2 linked regions of the Rhodobacter capsulatus SB 1003 genome follow. The protein of the gene in region 1 binds, or shares a complex with, the protein of each later gene. Links are inferred from orthologs where the notes say so. Each region holds a gene or a part of one and is shown on either strand. Other genes may lie near its edges.

What was found. The genes of interacting proteins can lie anywhere in the genome.
Region 2: the proteins of RCAP_RS17120 (region 1) and xseA are in contact, whole or in part, in a cryo-EM structure (PDB 8TXR), measured with the Escherichia coli proteins. The link is inferred for Rhodobacter capsulatus SB 1003 from one-to-one orthologs.

The regions. Positions count from the first base shown.
Region 1 is NC_014034.1:3,668,782-3,674,636, forward strand. What follows is about bases 804-3,550. They hold RCAP_RS17120 (exodeoxyribonuclease VII small subunit), read left to right. Parts: upstream 804-1,929; coding sequence 1,930-2,172; downstream 2,173-3,550. Other genes in these bases: RCAP_RS17110 (esterase-like activity of phytase family protein), read left to right, coding at 804-856; RCAP_RS17115 (queuosine precursor transporter), read left to right, coding at 953-1,573; RCAP_RS17125 (polyprenyl synthetase family protein), read left to right, coding at 2,172-3,038; dxs (1-deoxy-D-xylulose-5-phosphate synthase), read left to right, coding at 3,049-3,550. In the rest of the region: more of RCAP_RS17110, read left to right, coding at 1-803; more of dxs, read left to right, coding at 3,551-4,959; RCAP_RS17135 (ornithine cyclodeaminase family protein), read right to left, coding at 5,062-5,855. UniProt on the Escherichia coli protein: Bidirectionally degrades single-stranded DNA into large acid-insoluble oligonucleotides, which are then degraded further into small acid-soluble oligonucleotides.
Region 2 is NC_014034.1:2,560,499-2,568,102, forward strand. Bases 2,451-5,291 are described here. They hold xseA (exodeoxyribonuclease VII large subunit), read right to left. Parts: upstream 4,683-5,291; coding sequence 3,219-4,682; downstream 2,451-3,218. Other genes in these bases: RCAP_RS11810 (alkane 1-monooxygenase), read left to right, coding at 2,451-2,626; RCAP_RS11815 (hypothetical protein), read left to right, coding at 2,694-3,104; purD (phosphoribosylamine--glycine ligase), read left to right, coding at 4,768-5,291. In the rest of the region: signal recognition particle-docking protein FtsY, read right to left, coding at 1-935; more of RCAP_RS11810, read left to right, coding at 1,289-2,450; more of purD, read left to right, coding at 5,292-6,030; RCAP_RS11830 (L-serine ammonia-lyase), read right to left, coding at 6,224-7,603. UniProt on the Escherichia coli protein: Bidirectionally degrades single-stranded DNA into large acid-insoluble oligonucleotides, which are then degraded further into small acid-soluble oligonucleotides.

The DNA of each region.
Region 1 (5,855 bases):
GCTTTGGCCGATGGCACCGGCCCAGGCCGGACAGGACCGCGCCGAATTCCTGCAGGCCTTCACCTGGAGCCACCCCGATCCCGCTTTCGGCGGCTTTTCGGCGCTTGATTTCGCCGATGACGGCAGAAGCTTCGTCACCGTCTCGGACCGCACCACGATCTGGCGCGGCAAGCTGCAGCGCGACGCCGCGGGGCGGATCGTCGCCGCCAGCTTCACCAGCGGTCCGGTGCGGCTGCATGACAGCAAGGGCCAGGATCTGGGCCGGTTCAGCGGCGATTCCGAAGGGGTGGCGCTGGCCCGTGACGGCAGCGTCTTCGTCTCCTTCGAGGGGATGGCGCGGGTCGTGCACTATCCGCAGGACGGCGGCCCGGCCAAGCCGCTGCCCCGCCCCGCCGCCTTCAAGCAGTTTCAACTCAACGGCGCGCTGGAATCGCTCGCCATCGCCGCCGACGGCACGCTTTACACGATGCCCGAACGCTCGGGCAGCCGCACGGCGCCGTTTCCGGTCTGGCGCTTTCGCAACGGGGAATGGTCGCAACCCTTTTCCATCCCGCGCGAGGATGACTGGCTGCCCGTCGGCGCCGATTTCGGCCCCGACGGCCGGTTTTATCTGCTCGAACGCGATTTCTGGGGCCTTCTGGGCTTTCGCAGCCGGGTGCAGGTCTTCGAGATCAAGGGCGACCGCATCGGCCCCGGCACCGAACTTCTGCGCACCACCGCCGGGCTGCATGACAACCTGGAGGGCCTTGCCGTCTGGCGCGACACACAGGGGGCAATCCGGCTGACGATGGTCGCGGACGACAATTTCAACGCCTTCCAGCGCAGCCAGATCGTCGAATACCGCCTGAGCCGCTGAGGTTTTCCTTGACCCGAAAGGACCCGGGGCGTATGGCCCCCGCGTCCGCATGCCGCGGGCCATGTCTCCGCGACCATGTAAAAACGGTGATCCTGAATGCGCTACCTGCCCGGCATCCTTGCCATGGCCACGATTGTCGTGGCCTCGAACATCCTCGTGCAATTCCTTTACGGCCAATGGCTGACGCTCGGGGCCTTCACCTATCCTTTCGCCTTCCTCGTCACCGATCTGACGAACCGGCTGCAGGGCCCGCGGGCCGCCCGGATCGTCGTCGTCTCGGGCTTCGTCGTCGGCGTGATCTGTTCGCTGATCGGTTCGCAGATCATCGGCGAATTCGGCCCGCTGGTCAGCTTCCGCGTCGCTTTGGCCTCGGGCCTGGCCTTCCTTGCCGCGCAGCTGACCGACGTGACCATCTTCAACCGGCTGCGCCATCGCGGCGGCTGGTGGCGGGCGCCGCTGGTCTCGACCCTGATCAGCGCCAGCCTGGACACGATGGTCTTCTTCACTGTCGCCTTTGCCGCCGCGCTGAGCTTCCTGGAACCCGGCAATGACGTGACCTGGGCCAATGAAACCCTGCCGCTTCTGGGCTTCGGCCCCGCCCTGCCGCTGTGGATTTCGCTGGGTGCGGCCGATTGGTGCGTAAAAATTGCGCTTGCCATTGTTGCGCTGCTGCCTTTCCGGGCGATCGTCTGGCGGTATTCGCCAAAGGTTGCGTAATTTAACTTGCCATACACCAAATCTGTGCCACCCTTTCCCTATCGGCAACACGCATGAAAGGAGGTGGTCCAGTGTCTAGAGTGATATTGGAGAGAGGTGTCGGGACAGTCAGGGGGGCCGAGGCCTGAGGGCAACCCCAAGGGTCGCAGACCCTGGCTGGGACGGAGGATCTGATCCAGACCCTAACCGGACCATCTCCGTAGATCTCGGGGGTCGCAGGCCAAGCCCGCGACCCTTTTACTTTGCGACTTTTCGACCGTGGCGGGCCAATCGGCCCGCTTTTTCGTTGCGGGGGCTGGAATTGCGGGGCCACCCGTGGCAATCCGGAACCGGCATCCAAGGGGGCGGAGCGCAAGATGGACGACAGCGACATTTCCGGCATGACGTTCGAGCAGGCGATGGCGGCGCTTGAACAGGTGGTCAACCAGCTGGAACGCGGCGAGGTGGCGCTGGACCAATCCGTCCGGCTTTCCGAACGCGGGGCGAAGCTGAAGGAGCGCTGCGCGATGCTGCTCAAGGAAGCCGAGGAACGGGTCGAAAAGATCCTGCTGGGCGAAGGCGGGGTGCCCGCGGGCACCGTTGCGGTGGAAGGACTCTGATGTTTTCCGAACGTTTGAAAGAGATTCAGGACGCCGTGGAAACGGCGATGGCGGCGGCGATCGGGCGTCTGCCCGCGGGCGATCTGCGCGATGCGATGGCCTATGCGGCGCAGGGCGGCAAGCGGCTGCGCGCCTTCCTTGCCATCGAATCCGCCGCGATCCACGGGATTTCGATGGCACAGGCGATGCCCGCGGCGCTCGCGGTCGAGGCGCTGCATGCCTACAGCCTTGTCCATGACGACATGCCCTGCATGGACAATGACGATCTGCGCCGCGGCCTGCCGACCGTGCACAAGAAATGGGATGACGCCACCGCCGTTCTGGCGGGCGATGCGCTGCAGACGCTGGCCTTCGAGCTTTGCACCGATCCGGTGCTGGGATCGGCCGAAAATCGCGTCGCGCTGGTTGCCGCGCTGGCGCAGGCCTCGGGCGCCGAGGGGATGGTTTACGGCCAGGCCCTTGATATTGCTGCCGAAACCGCCGCGGTGCCGCTGACTTTGGACGAAATCATCCGCCTGCAGGCGGGCAAGACCGGGGCGCTGATTTCCTTTGCCGCGCAGGCGGGCGCGATCCTCGCGGGCGCCGACCGCGGGCCGCTGACCGCCTATGCCACGGCGCTGGGCCTAGCCTTCCAGATCGCTGACGACATTCTGGATGTCGAAGGCAACGAGGAAGCGGCGGGCAAGCGGCTGGGCAAGGATGCCGAGGCGCACAAGGCCACTTTCGTCTCGCTTCTGGGTCTGGCGGGGGCGAAATCCCGCGCCGCGGATCTTGTGGCCGAGGCGGAAGCCGCCCTTGCGCCCTATGGCGAAGCCGCCTCTACCCTTCGCGCCTGTGCGCGCTATGTGATCGAACGCGACAAGTGAAGCGAGCCCCATGAGCCAGCCCCCAGTGACCCCGATCCTCGACCGCGTGCGTCTGCCCTCTGACATGAAGGGGCTGAGCGACCGCGACCTGCACCGCCTGGCCGATGAATTGCGCGCCGAGACGATCTCGGCCGTATCGGTGACGGGCGGGCATCTGGGCGCCGGGCTGGGGGTGGTGGAACTGACCGTGGCGCTGCATGCGGTCTTCGACTGCCCGCGCGACAAGATCATCTGGGACGTGGGGCACCAATGCTACCCGCACAAGATCCTGACCGGGCGACGCGACCGTATCCGGACGCTGCGCACCAGGGGCGGGCTCTCGGGCTTCACCAAGCGGTCCGAAAGCCCCTATGACGCCTTCGGGGCCGGGCATTCTTCGACCTCGATTTCCGCGGCGCTGGGCTTCACCATGGCGCGGGAACTGGGGTCCGAATGCGGCGATGCCATCGCGGTGATCGGCGACGGCGCGATGACCGGTGGCATGGCGTTTGAGGCCCTCAATCACGGCGGCCATCTGGGCAAGCGGATGTTCGTCATCCTGAACGACAATGAAATGTCGATCTCGCCCCCCGTCGGCGCGCTCTCGTCCTACCTGACGCGGCTTTACGCCGAAGCACCGATGCAGGATCTCAAGGCGATGGCCAAGGGCGCCGTCAGCCTTTTGCCCGAACCCTTCCAGGAAGGCGCGCGGCGGGCCAAGGAAATGCTCAAGGGCATGACCATTGGCGGCACGCTCTTCGAGGAGCTGGGCTTCGATTATGTCGGCCCGGTCGACGGGCATGACCTTGAGACGCTCTTGCATCTCTTCCGCACGCTGAAGACGCGGGCGACGGGGCCGGTGCTGATCCATGCGCTGACGAAAAAGGGCAAGGGCTATGCCCCCGCCGAGAACCGCCCGGATCGCGGCCATGCCACGGCGCGGTTCGACGTGCTGACCGGCGCGCAGGTCAAGGCCGCCTCGAACGCGCCCAGCTACACCAAGGTCTTTGCCGAAAGCCTGATCGATCAGGCCTCGCGCGATGAAAAGATCGTCGCGGTGACGGCGGCGATGCCCGAAGGCACCGGGCTGAACCTTTTCGCCGAGCGCTTTCCGCGCCGCTGCTTCGATGTCGGCATCGCGGAACAGCATGGCGTGACCTTTTCGGCCGGGCTCGCGGCGGGGGGGATGAAACCCTTCTGCGCGATCTACTCGACCTTCCTGCAGCGCGGCTATGACCAGATTGTGCATGATGTGGCGATCCAGCGCCTGCCGGTGCGCTTTGCCATCGACCGCGCCGGTCTGGTGGGGGCCGACGGCGCCACCCACGCGGGGGCGTTTGACATCGGCTTCATGGCGAACCTGCCCGGCATGGTAGTGATGGCCGCCGCCGACGAGGCGGATCTGGTGCACATGGTCGCCACCGCTGCGGCGCATGACGAGGGCCCGATCGCCTTCCGCTATCCCCGCGGCGAGGGGATGGGGGTGGATATGCCCACCCAAGGCGTGCCGCTTGAAATCGGCAAGGGCCGGATCATTTCCGAAGGCGCGCGGGTCGCGATCCTCTCCTTCGGCACGCGTCTGGCCGAGGTGCTGAAGGCGCGCGAGGCGCTCGCCGCCCGCGGCCTGGCGCCGACCGTGGCCGATGCCCGTTTCGCGAAACCGCTCGACAAAGATCTGATCCTGCGGCTTGTGGCCGAACACGAGGCGCTCATTTGCATCGAGGAAGGCGCCGTGGGCGGTTTCGGCAGCCATGTGGCGCAATTCCTGTCGGAGCAGGGGGTGTTCGACCGCGGCTACAAGTTCCGCTCGATGGTGCTGCCCGACACCTTCATCGACCATGCCAATCCCGAGGACATGTATGCGGTCGCGCGGATGAACGCGGCGGATATCGAAGCGAAAGTGCTCGATCTGCTCGGCGTCGCGGTGGCGAAACGCGCCTGAGGCGCGGGCTGACCCGTCGAAAAGAGCGTATTTGAGCCAAGAAAAAGCCGATGTTTTTTCTTGGTGCAAATACGCAGCCTTCCTTGCGGCAAGGCGCGGCGGTCAGGCTTGCCGGGCCTGCCAACGGTCGCGGATGAAGCACGCCGTCATCAGATCCAGATGCGCGCCACCGCCGTTCTTGCACAGGGTGATGTCCTCGGCGCTGTCGCGAACGAAGCGCCCCGCGGCGATGTCGTAGAAATCGGCCACCACATCGGCTTCGGAAATCACCCCGCGCGCCAGCGGGTCGCGGAATTCGCCGATATGGTGCAGTGTCGTCGCGCGGGCATCGCAAAAGAGCCGCGCCCGGCGCAGGGTCGCGTCGTCGGCCTCGCGCATGTCGGGGCGGAAAGCGCCGATCAGGTCGATATGGGTTCCCGGCTGCAGCCAGTCGCCGCGGAGCCAGGGCTCCTTCGCCATCGTCGTGCCGGCAACGATCTCGGCCGTGCCCAGCGCGGTTTCAAGGTCCCGCTCGACCCGGGCGCCAGTGGCCTCCGCCAGCGCCTCGGCACCGGCTTGCGAGCGGTTCCAGATCGTGAAACGGGCACCGGGAAAGGCCGCGCGATAGGCCTCGATCATCGAAGCGGCGACCTTGCCCGCGCCGCAGATCAGGATCTCGCGCGCCTCGGGCCGGGCCAGAAGCCGCGCCGCCAAAAGGCTGTCGCCCGCCGTCTTCCATTTCGTCACCAGCGCGAAATCAAGCACGGCCGAGAGACACCCCGTCCGGTCCTCCATCAGCATCACGCCGCCATTCACCGTGCCCAGATCCGGGGCGTTTCCGGGCACGATCGTCGCGGCCTTCACCAGCATGCCCAGCCCGTCGATCAGCGCGGATCGGGTCAGCAGCGTATCGGCGC
Region 2 (7,604 bases), 1.1 Mb from region 1 along the record:
GTGTCGCCCGCGGCGATGATCACCGATTTGCCCGCGGCGCGGAACTGCGACGCGAGCTTGCCGATCGTCGTCGTCTTGCCCGAGCCGTTCACGCCGACGACCAGCACCACCTGCGGGCGGCGCGCATAAAGCGGCATCGGCCGCGCCACGGGCTCCATGATCCGCGCCACTTCGGCGGCCAGAATGTCCTTGAGTTCCGGCACCGAAAGCTTGCGCCCCATCCGCCCCTCGGCCAGGTTCGCCGTCACCCGCAGCGCCGTATCCACCCCCATGTCGGCGGCGATCAACAGATCCTCGATGCTTTCGAGCATCGCATCGTCCAGCACCCGGCGCGGCACGTCGGGACGGCTGACCAGACGCCCCAGCAGCCCCGCCCGCCCGGGCGCCACCGCGGCGACAGGCTCCGGCTGCGGCGCGGGTTCGGGTTCCGGCTCGGGTTCGGGCGCGGTTTCAGGCTCGGACCCGTTGCCACCCCGCCCCAGCAGGCGACCAAAGAAGCCGCGTTTGGCAGGCTCCGGTTCCGCCACGGGCTCGGGGTCCGGCTCAGCCGCAGGTTCGGGCTCAGGCTCCACCACGGGTTCGGGTTCGGGTTCCGCCACGGGTTCCGGTTCCGCAACGGGTTCAGGCTCCGGCTCCGCCACGGGTTCGGGTTCCGGCTCCACCGCAGGTTCAGGTTCCGGCTCCACCACGGGCTCCGGCTCCGGTTCCACCGCGGGCTCCGGCTCCGGTTCCACCGCGGGCTCCGGCTCCTGTTCCACCGCGGGCTCCGGCTCCACCACAGGTTCGGGTTCCGGCGCCGCCACCGGCGCGGCCAAAGCCTCGGCTTCGGGCTCCGGTGTGGTGTCCGGCGCCTCGGCGATGATCGCGTCAAGCCCTTCCTCGATCTTCGAGGACGAGCGTGTGAGCCGGGACTTCAGCTTGTTGAAGAACGACATCGGAGCCTCCGTTTTGCAAATCCCTACCGGATCGGGGGGAAAGAGGGAAGGGAGAAGCCCGGACCGGCGCCCTTCCCCGCCAGGACCCGGCGAAAAGGACGACTCGCCCGGCCGCGACGGCGCCCCGGCGCCCGGTCCCGCGGCCGGATTTCCGCATCGCGCCCCCGCCCGGCAAAGGCGACGCATCGCCACAGCGCCCGCCGATCCGCGCTGCCTGCGGGCAAAATCCGCCCGAGGGCGGGTGCTTGCGCGGAAATCCGGCCTTGCGGCAAGTCGTCGCCCTGCGGTTTCCGCAAAGCCGTCTAAAGTGCGCGCTCAAGTCGGAGCCATCTCATGCCGGAGTAAACCGCATCATGACTGAAAAGCCCGCTGAACTGTCCTTCGCGAAATTCATGGTCGCCCTGCGCAGCCTGCGCAAGATCGGCCGCGAAACCCCCGACGTGGACACTTTCGCTCTCTTCGCCTTCGCCCCGGTGCCGCTGATCTTCCTTGGCGCGCTGTTCGGAGGCATCTTCTCCTGGCTGGCCATCGCCTGGATCACCGTCGGCATCTTCGTGCTCGACCGCCGCGCGCCCAAGCCCGCCCCCGACGCCCCCGAGGGCGCCGCCTTCCCGAAAGCCGACAAGCTCTCCTCGGCGCTGGCCATCACCCATTTCGTGCTCTTGCCGATCGTCGTCGCCTCGCTCGCGGGCTTTGCGGGCATCTCGACCATGGGCACGCTGGGGCTGATGATCGCCGCCGCGCTCTGGTTCGGGCAGGTCTCGAATGCCAATGCGCATGAGCTGATCCACCGCGCCGACCGGAAATTGTTCAACCTCGGCAAGTGGGTCTATATCTCGCTGCTTTATGGCCACCATGTTTCGGCGCACCGGCTGGTGCACCATGTCTCGGTGGCGACCCCCGCCGATCCGGCCACGGCGACGCTGGGCGAAAGCTACTGGAATTACGCCTCGCGCACGTGGTCGGAATCCTTCAAGGCGGGCTACGCCAAGGAAAAGGCGATCATCGAGGCGCGGATCAAGGCCAATCCGGGCAAGCCCACGATCCGGGAACGGATCAACCGCATCAACCCCTATGCCACCTATGTTCTGGGGGGCCTTTGGTTCGTGATCGGCGCCGGGCTTCTGTTCGGCTCGGCCGGGTTTGCCAGCTTCCTGTTCCTCTGCGCGCTGACCCAGGCGCAGCTGATGCTCTCGGATTACGTCCAGCATTACGGCCTTGTGCGAAAGGAAACCGCGCCGGGCGACTATGAACCGGTGAGTGCCGCGCACAGCTGGGACGCGATCGAAACCGGCTCGGCCTTGATGATGCTGAACGCGCCGCGCCATTCCGATCACCACGCCCATCCCGCGCGCCCCTATCCGGCGCTGCAACTGGGCGATCTGAAGGAACCGGGCCGCCCGATCCTGCCCTACAGCCTGCCGGTGATGGCGATGCTGGCGCTGGTGCCCTCGCAATTCGCCAAGCTGATGGATCACCGCGTGCTGGCCGTGCGCAAGGGCGAAAGCGTCTACAGCGAACCGAAGCCGAAACAGGCCCCGGCGCCCGCCGCCGCGCCGACCGATGCGCCGACCGACGACGCCGGGCCTTTGGTCCTGACGGACGCCGAACCGGCCGAGGCCCCCGCGCCGGAGGTCAGCCAGGCCCCCGCCGCCCCGGCCGCGGCCGAACGGGAAAAGGCCGACGCCTGAAAATCACGCAGGCGTGGCTTCCCACGCCTGCCCCGATACGGCAAGCTGGGCGCAAAGGGAGACCCCGATGCGCCCAGTTTTCATTTCACTCGCCCTCGCCCTGACGCCGCTGGCCGCGCTGGCCGAAGACATCGGCCCGCCGCTCACCGCCGAGCAGTTCGACGCGCTGACGCTGGGCAAGACGATCACCTATTCGGCCGGGAACACCACCTACGGCATCGAGGAATACCGCCCCGGCCGCAAGGTCGTCTGGGCCTTCGCCGCGGGCGATTGCGAGGAAGGCGACTGGTTTCCGCAGGGCGAGCAGATCTGCTTCGACTACCACAGCCCCGATGTCGGCCTGCAATGCTGGACCTTCCATCTGCAGGGCGATGCGCTGGTCGCCTGGTTCGAAGGCAAACGCGACGGCGCGCCCCTCGTCTCGCTTGACACCAGCGCCGCGCCGCTCAACTGCCCCGGGCCCGAGGTCGGGGTCTGACCGACCGCGCGCCCGGCCCCGGCGTCGGCAAGATGCGTATTTGCACCAAGAAAAAACATGGGCTTTTTCTTGGTGCAAATACGCCCTTGCGCCGGGTCGTCGCGGGAAAGCCCCTCAGAACAAGGAGCCCTGATCGGGCGGAGTTTTCGCCGCTTTGCGCGGTTTTGCCGCCGGTTTCGGGGCGGGCGCAGGCGGCGGCGCATCGGAGGGAAGGACGCGCAGGCGGCCATCCTGAAACTCGATCTCGAGCGGCGCCAGCCCTGCCGCGGTGGCGGCAGAGGTCAGCACCTGATCGGCCGGGCCGCGCACCACCGCATAGCCGCGCCGCAGCGTCTCCTGATAGCCGAGCGTCTGCAACATCGCGGCGAGCCGCGCGAACCGGTCCTGCGCGCGCGTCAGCCGGGCCTGCTCTGCGCGGAGAAGCCGGTCGGAAAGCCCCGCCAGCCGGTCGCGTTCGACCCGCAGATAGGTCTGCAAAAGCTTGGGCGAGATCCGCGCTTCCAGCGGCGCAAAGGCCGCGCGCTTGCGCACGACGACCATCCGCAGCGCGGGCAAAAGCCGGTCGGCCACCAGATCGAAGCGCTGCCGCCGCGGCCGGGTGATCGCCTCGGGGCGGCCGAGCGCGCGGGAGAGATCGGCCAGACGCTGCGCCCGGCTGGCCATCCGGGTCTGGGTGGCGCGGCTGATCCGGGCCTGCATTTCCGAAAGCCGGGTGGCCAGTTCGGCGCGCACCGGCACCGCCATTTCCGCCGCCGCCGTCGGCGTCGGCGCGCGGCGATCGGCGGCAAAGTCGATCAGCGTCGTGTCGGTTTCATGCCCCACCGCGGAAATCAGCGGGATCTTGCTCTCCGCCGCCGCGCGCACGACCGCTTCCTCGTTGAAGCCCCAGAGGTCCTCGAGCGAGCCGCCGCCCCGCGCGACGATGATCAGATCGGGGCGCGGCACCTTGCCCCCCGGCGCGAGCGCGTTGAAGCCGCGGATCGCCGCCGCGACCTCGGCCGCGCAGGCCTGGCCCTGCACCGCAACGGGCCAGATCAGCACCCGGCGCGGAAAGCGGTCGCGCAGACGGTGCAGGATGTCGCGAATGACCGCCCCCGAGGGCGAAGTGACCACCCCGATCACCGCGGGCAAATACGGGATCGGCTTTTTCCGCGCCGGATCGAAGAGCCCCTCGGCCGCCAGCGCCTTGCGCCGGGCCTCGAGCATCGCCATCAAGGCCCCCGCCCCCGCGGGTTCGACATCATCGACGATCAGCTGATATTTCGACTGCCCCGGAAAGGTGGTCAACTTGCCGGTGGCGATGACCTCCATCCCCTCCTCGGGGCGGATCTGCATCCGCGCCACCTGCCCCTTCCAGCTGACCGCGGCGATCACCGCATTCGGATCCTTGAGGTCGAAGTAAAGATGCCCAGAGCCGGGACGGCTGACCCGCCCGACCTCGCCGCGCACGCGCACGCGGGTGAATTCGCCCTCGATCACCCGCTTCACCGCGCCCGAGATTTCCGAGACGGTGAATTCGGGGGTGTTGCCGGAGGGGCCGGTTTTCGAAGCCTCGGGGCCGTCGTCCAGGATGTCCATGTCGCCTTGCCTGATGTGTCGCGAAACCTTAGAAGGCGCGAAAGCCGAGGCCAAGGGCCATTGCGGCCACAAACGGGGGAACCGCATGAACATTCTCATTCTGGGCAGCGGCGGGCGCGAACATGCGCTGGCCTGGGCGGTGAAACAGAACCCGAAATGCGACCGGCTGATCGTCGCCCCCGGCAATGCGGGCATCGGGCAGCTGGCGGAACTCGCTGCCATCGACCCCTGCGACGCCACGGCCGTTCTGGCCTGTGTCGCGGAAAACGCGGTGGATTTCGTCATCGTCGGCCCCGAGGCGCCCCTGGCCGCGGGCGTGGCCGATGCGCTGCGGGCGGCGGGGGTGCTGACCTTCGGACCCTCGGCGCAGGCGGCGCAGCTTGAGGCCTCGAAAGCCTTCACCAAGGAAATCTGCGACGCCTGCGGCGCCCCCACCGCCGCCTGGGCGCGGTTTGCCGATCTGGAGGCCGCGCTGGCCCATGTGCGGGCGCAGGGCGCGCCGATCGTGGTCAAGGCCGATGGTCTGGCGGCGGGCAAGGGCGTGATCGTGGCGATGACGCTCGCGGAGGCCGAGGCCGGGCTGCGCGAGATTTTCGGCGGCGCCTTTGGCGCGGCGGGCGCCGAGGTGGTGATCGAAGAATTCATGGCGGGCGAGGAAGCGAGCTTCTTCATCCTGTCGGACGGGGTGAACGTGGCCCCCATCGGCACGGCGCAGGACCACAAGCGGGTGGGCGACGGCGACACCGGCCCGAACACCGGCGGCATGGGCGCCTATTCCCCGGCGCCGGTGCTGAGCGCGGCGATCCAGGAGCAGGTTCTGGCCGAAATCATCCGCCCCACCGTGGCGCAAATGGCGCGGCGCGGCATGCCGTTTCAGGGCGTGCTTTACGCCGGGCTGATGATCGAGAACGGCCGGGCGCGGCTGGTCGAATACAACGTCCGCTTCGGCGATCCGGAATGCCAGGTGCTGATGATGCGGCTGGGCGGTCAGGCGCTCGATCTGCTGCAGGCCTGCGCCGAGGGGCGGCTGGATCAGATCACCGCGCAATGGGCCGAAGATTGCGCGCTGACCGTAGTGATGGCGGCGCGCGGCTATCCGGGCACTTACGAAAAAGGCAGCGAGATCAAGGGCCTCGACAGCCTGCCCGAAACCAGTGCGCAAATGGTCTTTCATGCCGGAACGACGGCGCAGGACGGCAGGATCCTTGCCACCGGCGGGCGCGTGCTCAACGTCACCGCCCGCGCCGCGACCCTGGCCGAGGCGCAACAGCGCGCCTATGCGATGGTCGATGCGATCGACTGGCCCGAGGGGTTCTGCCGCCGCGACATCGGCTGGCGCGCGCTCTGAGACGAAACGGGGGCGCTGCCCCCCTCCTGCTTCGGCCAATTCACCCCCCGGGATATTTCGGGCAAGATAAAGAAGGTCTTTTCCTTTCATCTTGCCCGAAATATCCCGGGGGAGCCCGCTTGCGGGCGGGGGCAGCGCCCCCGAAGCGCCCGACGCGCGGCGGGCTTGCCCGCCCAAGGAGGGCGCAACCGCCTCAGCAGTTCGGCACGTTCACCGCCAGACCGCCAAGGCTCGTTTCCTTGTAATGCTCGTGCATGTCGCGTCCGGTCTGCCGCATCGTCTCGATCGCGGCATCGAGCGGCACGAAATGCGTGCCGTCACCGCGCAAGGCCAGCGAGGCCGCCGAAATCGCCTTGATCGCGCCCAGGCCGTTGCGTTCGATGCAGGGCACCTGCACCAGCCCCTTTACCGGGTCGCAGGTCATGCCCAGATGATGCTCCAGCGCGATCTCGGCCGCGTTCTCGATCTGCTCGGGCGTGCCGCCCAGCACGGCGGCCAAGCCCGCCGCCGCCATCGCCGCGGCCGAGCCGACCTCGGCCTGACAGCCGCATTCGGCGCCCGAAATCGAGGCATTGGTCTTGATGATGCCCCCCACCGCCGCCGCCGTCAGCAGGAAATCCCCCACTTGCGACCCGCTCGCCCCGGGCACGTGATCCAGCCAGTAGCGGATCACCGCGGGCACCACCCCCGCCGCGCCATTCGTCGGCGCCGTCACCACCTGCCCGCCCGCCGCGTTTTCCTCGTTCACCGCCATCGCGTAACAGGAAATCCAGTCGTTGATCGTATGCGGCGCCACCATGTTCAGACCGCGTTCGGCCTCAAGCGCGGCATGGATCGCCTTGGCGCGGCGCTTCACCTTCAGCCCGCCCGGCAGCACGCCGTCGGTTTCCAGCCCCCGCGTCAGGCAATCGTTCATCACCTGCCAGATCCGCGCCAGCCCCGCCTCGATCTCCGGCTCCGAGCGGAACCGCCGCTCGTTCCTGCGCTTCATCTGCGCGATCGTCAGCCCCGAGGCCTGCGCCATCGCCAGCATCTCATCGGCCTTGCGGAACGGATAGGGCACCGGCGAGGGCGCGGCGAGCGTCTTGTCATCGATGGCGGCATGTTCCGCCTCGGTCAGGACAAACCCGCCGCCGATCGAATAAAAGGTCTCGCGCAGGATCACGTCGCCCTCGGCATCGCGGGCCTCGATCACCATGCCGTTCGCATGGCCGGGCAGCGGGTGGCCGTAGTCGAAGATCAGGTCGTGATCGGGGTCGAAGTGCAGCGGGCCCAGCCCGGGCGGTGTCAGCGTCAGGCTCTCGCGGTTGGCGGCCAGCACCGCCTCGGCCTTCTCGGCCTCGTAGCTTTCGGGCAGGAACCCGGCGAGGCCCAGGATCGTCGCGCGGTCCGTGGCATGCCCCTTGCCGGTGAAGGCGAGCGAGCCGTAAAGCCGCACCCGCAGATGGCGCGGATGAAAGGGCGAGGCCCGCAGCATGTCCAGAAACCGCCCCCCCGCCACCATCGGCCCCATCGTATGCGAGGAGGACGGCCCGACGCCCACCTTGAAGATGTCGAAAACGCTCAGAAACATG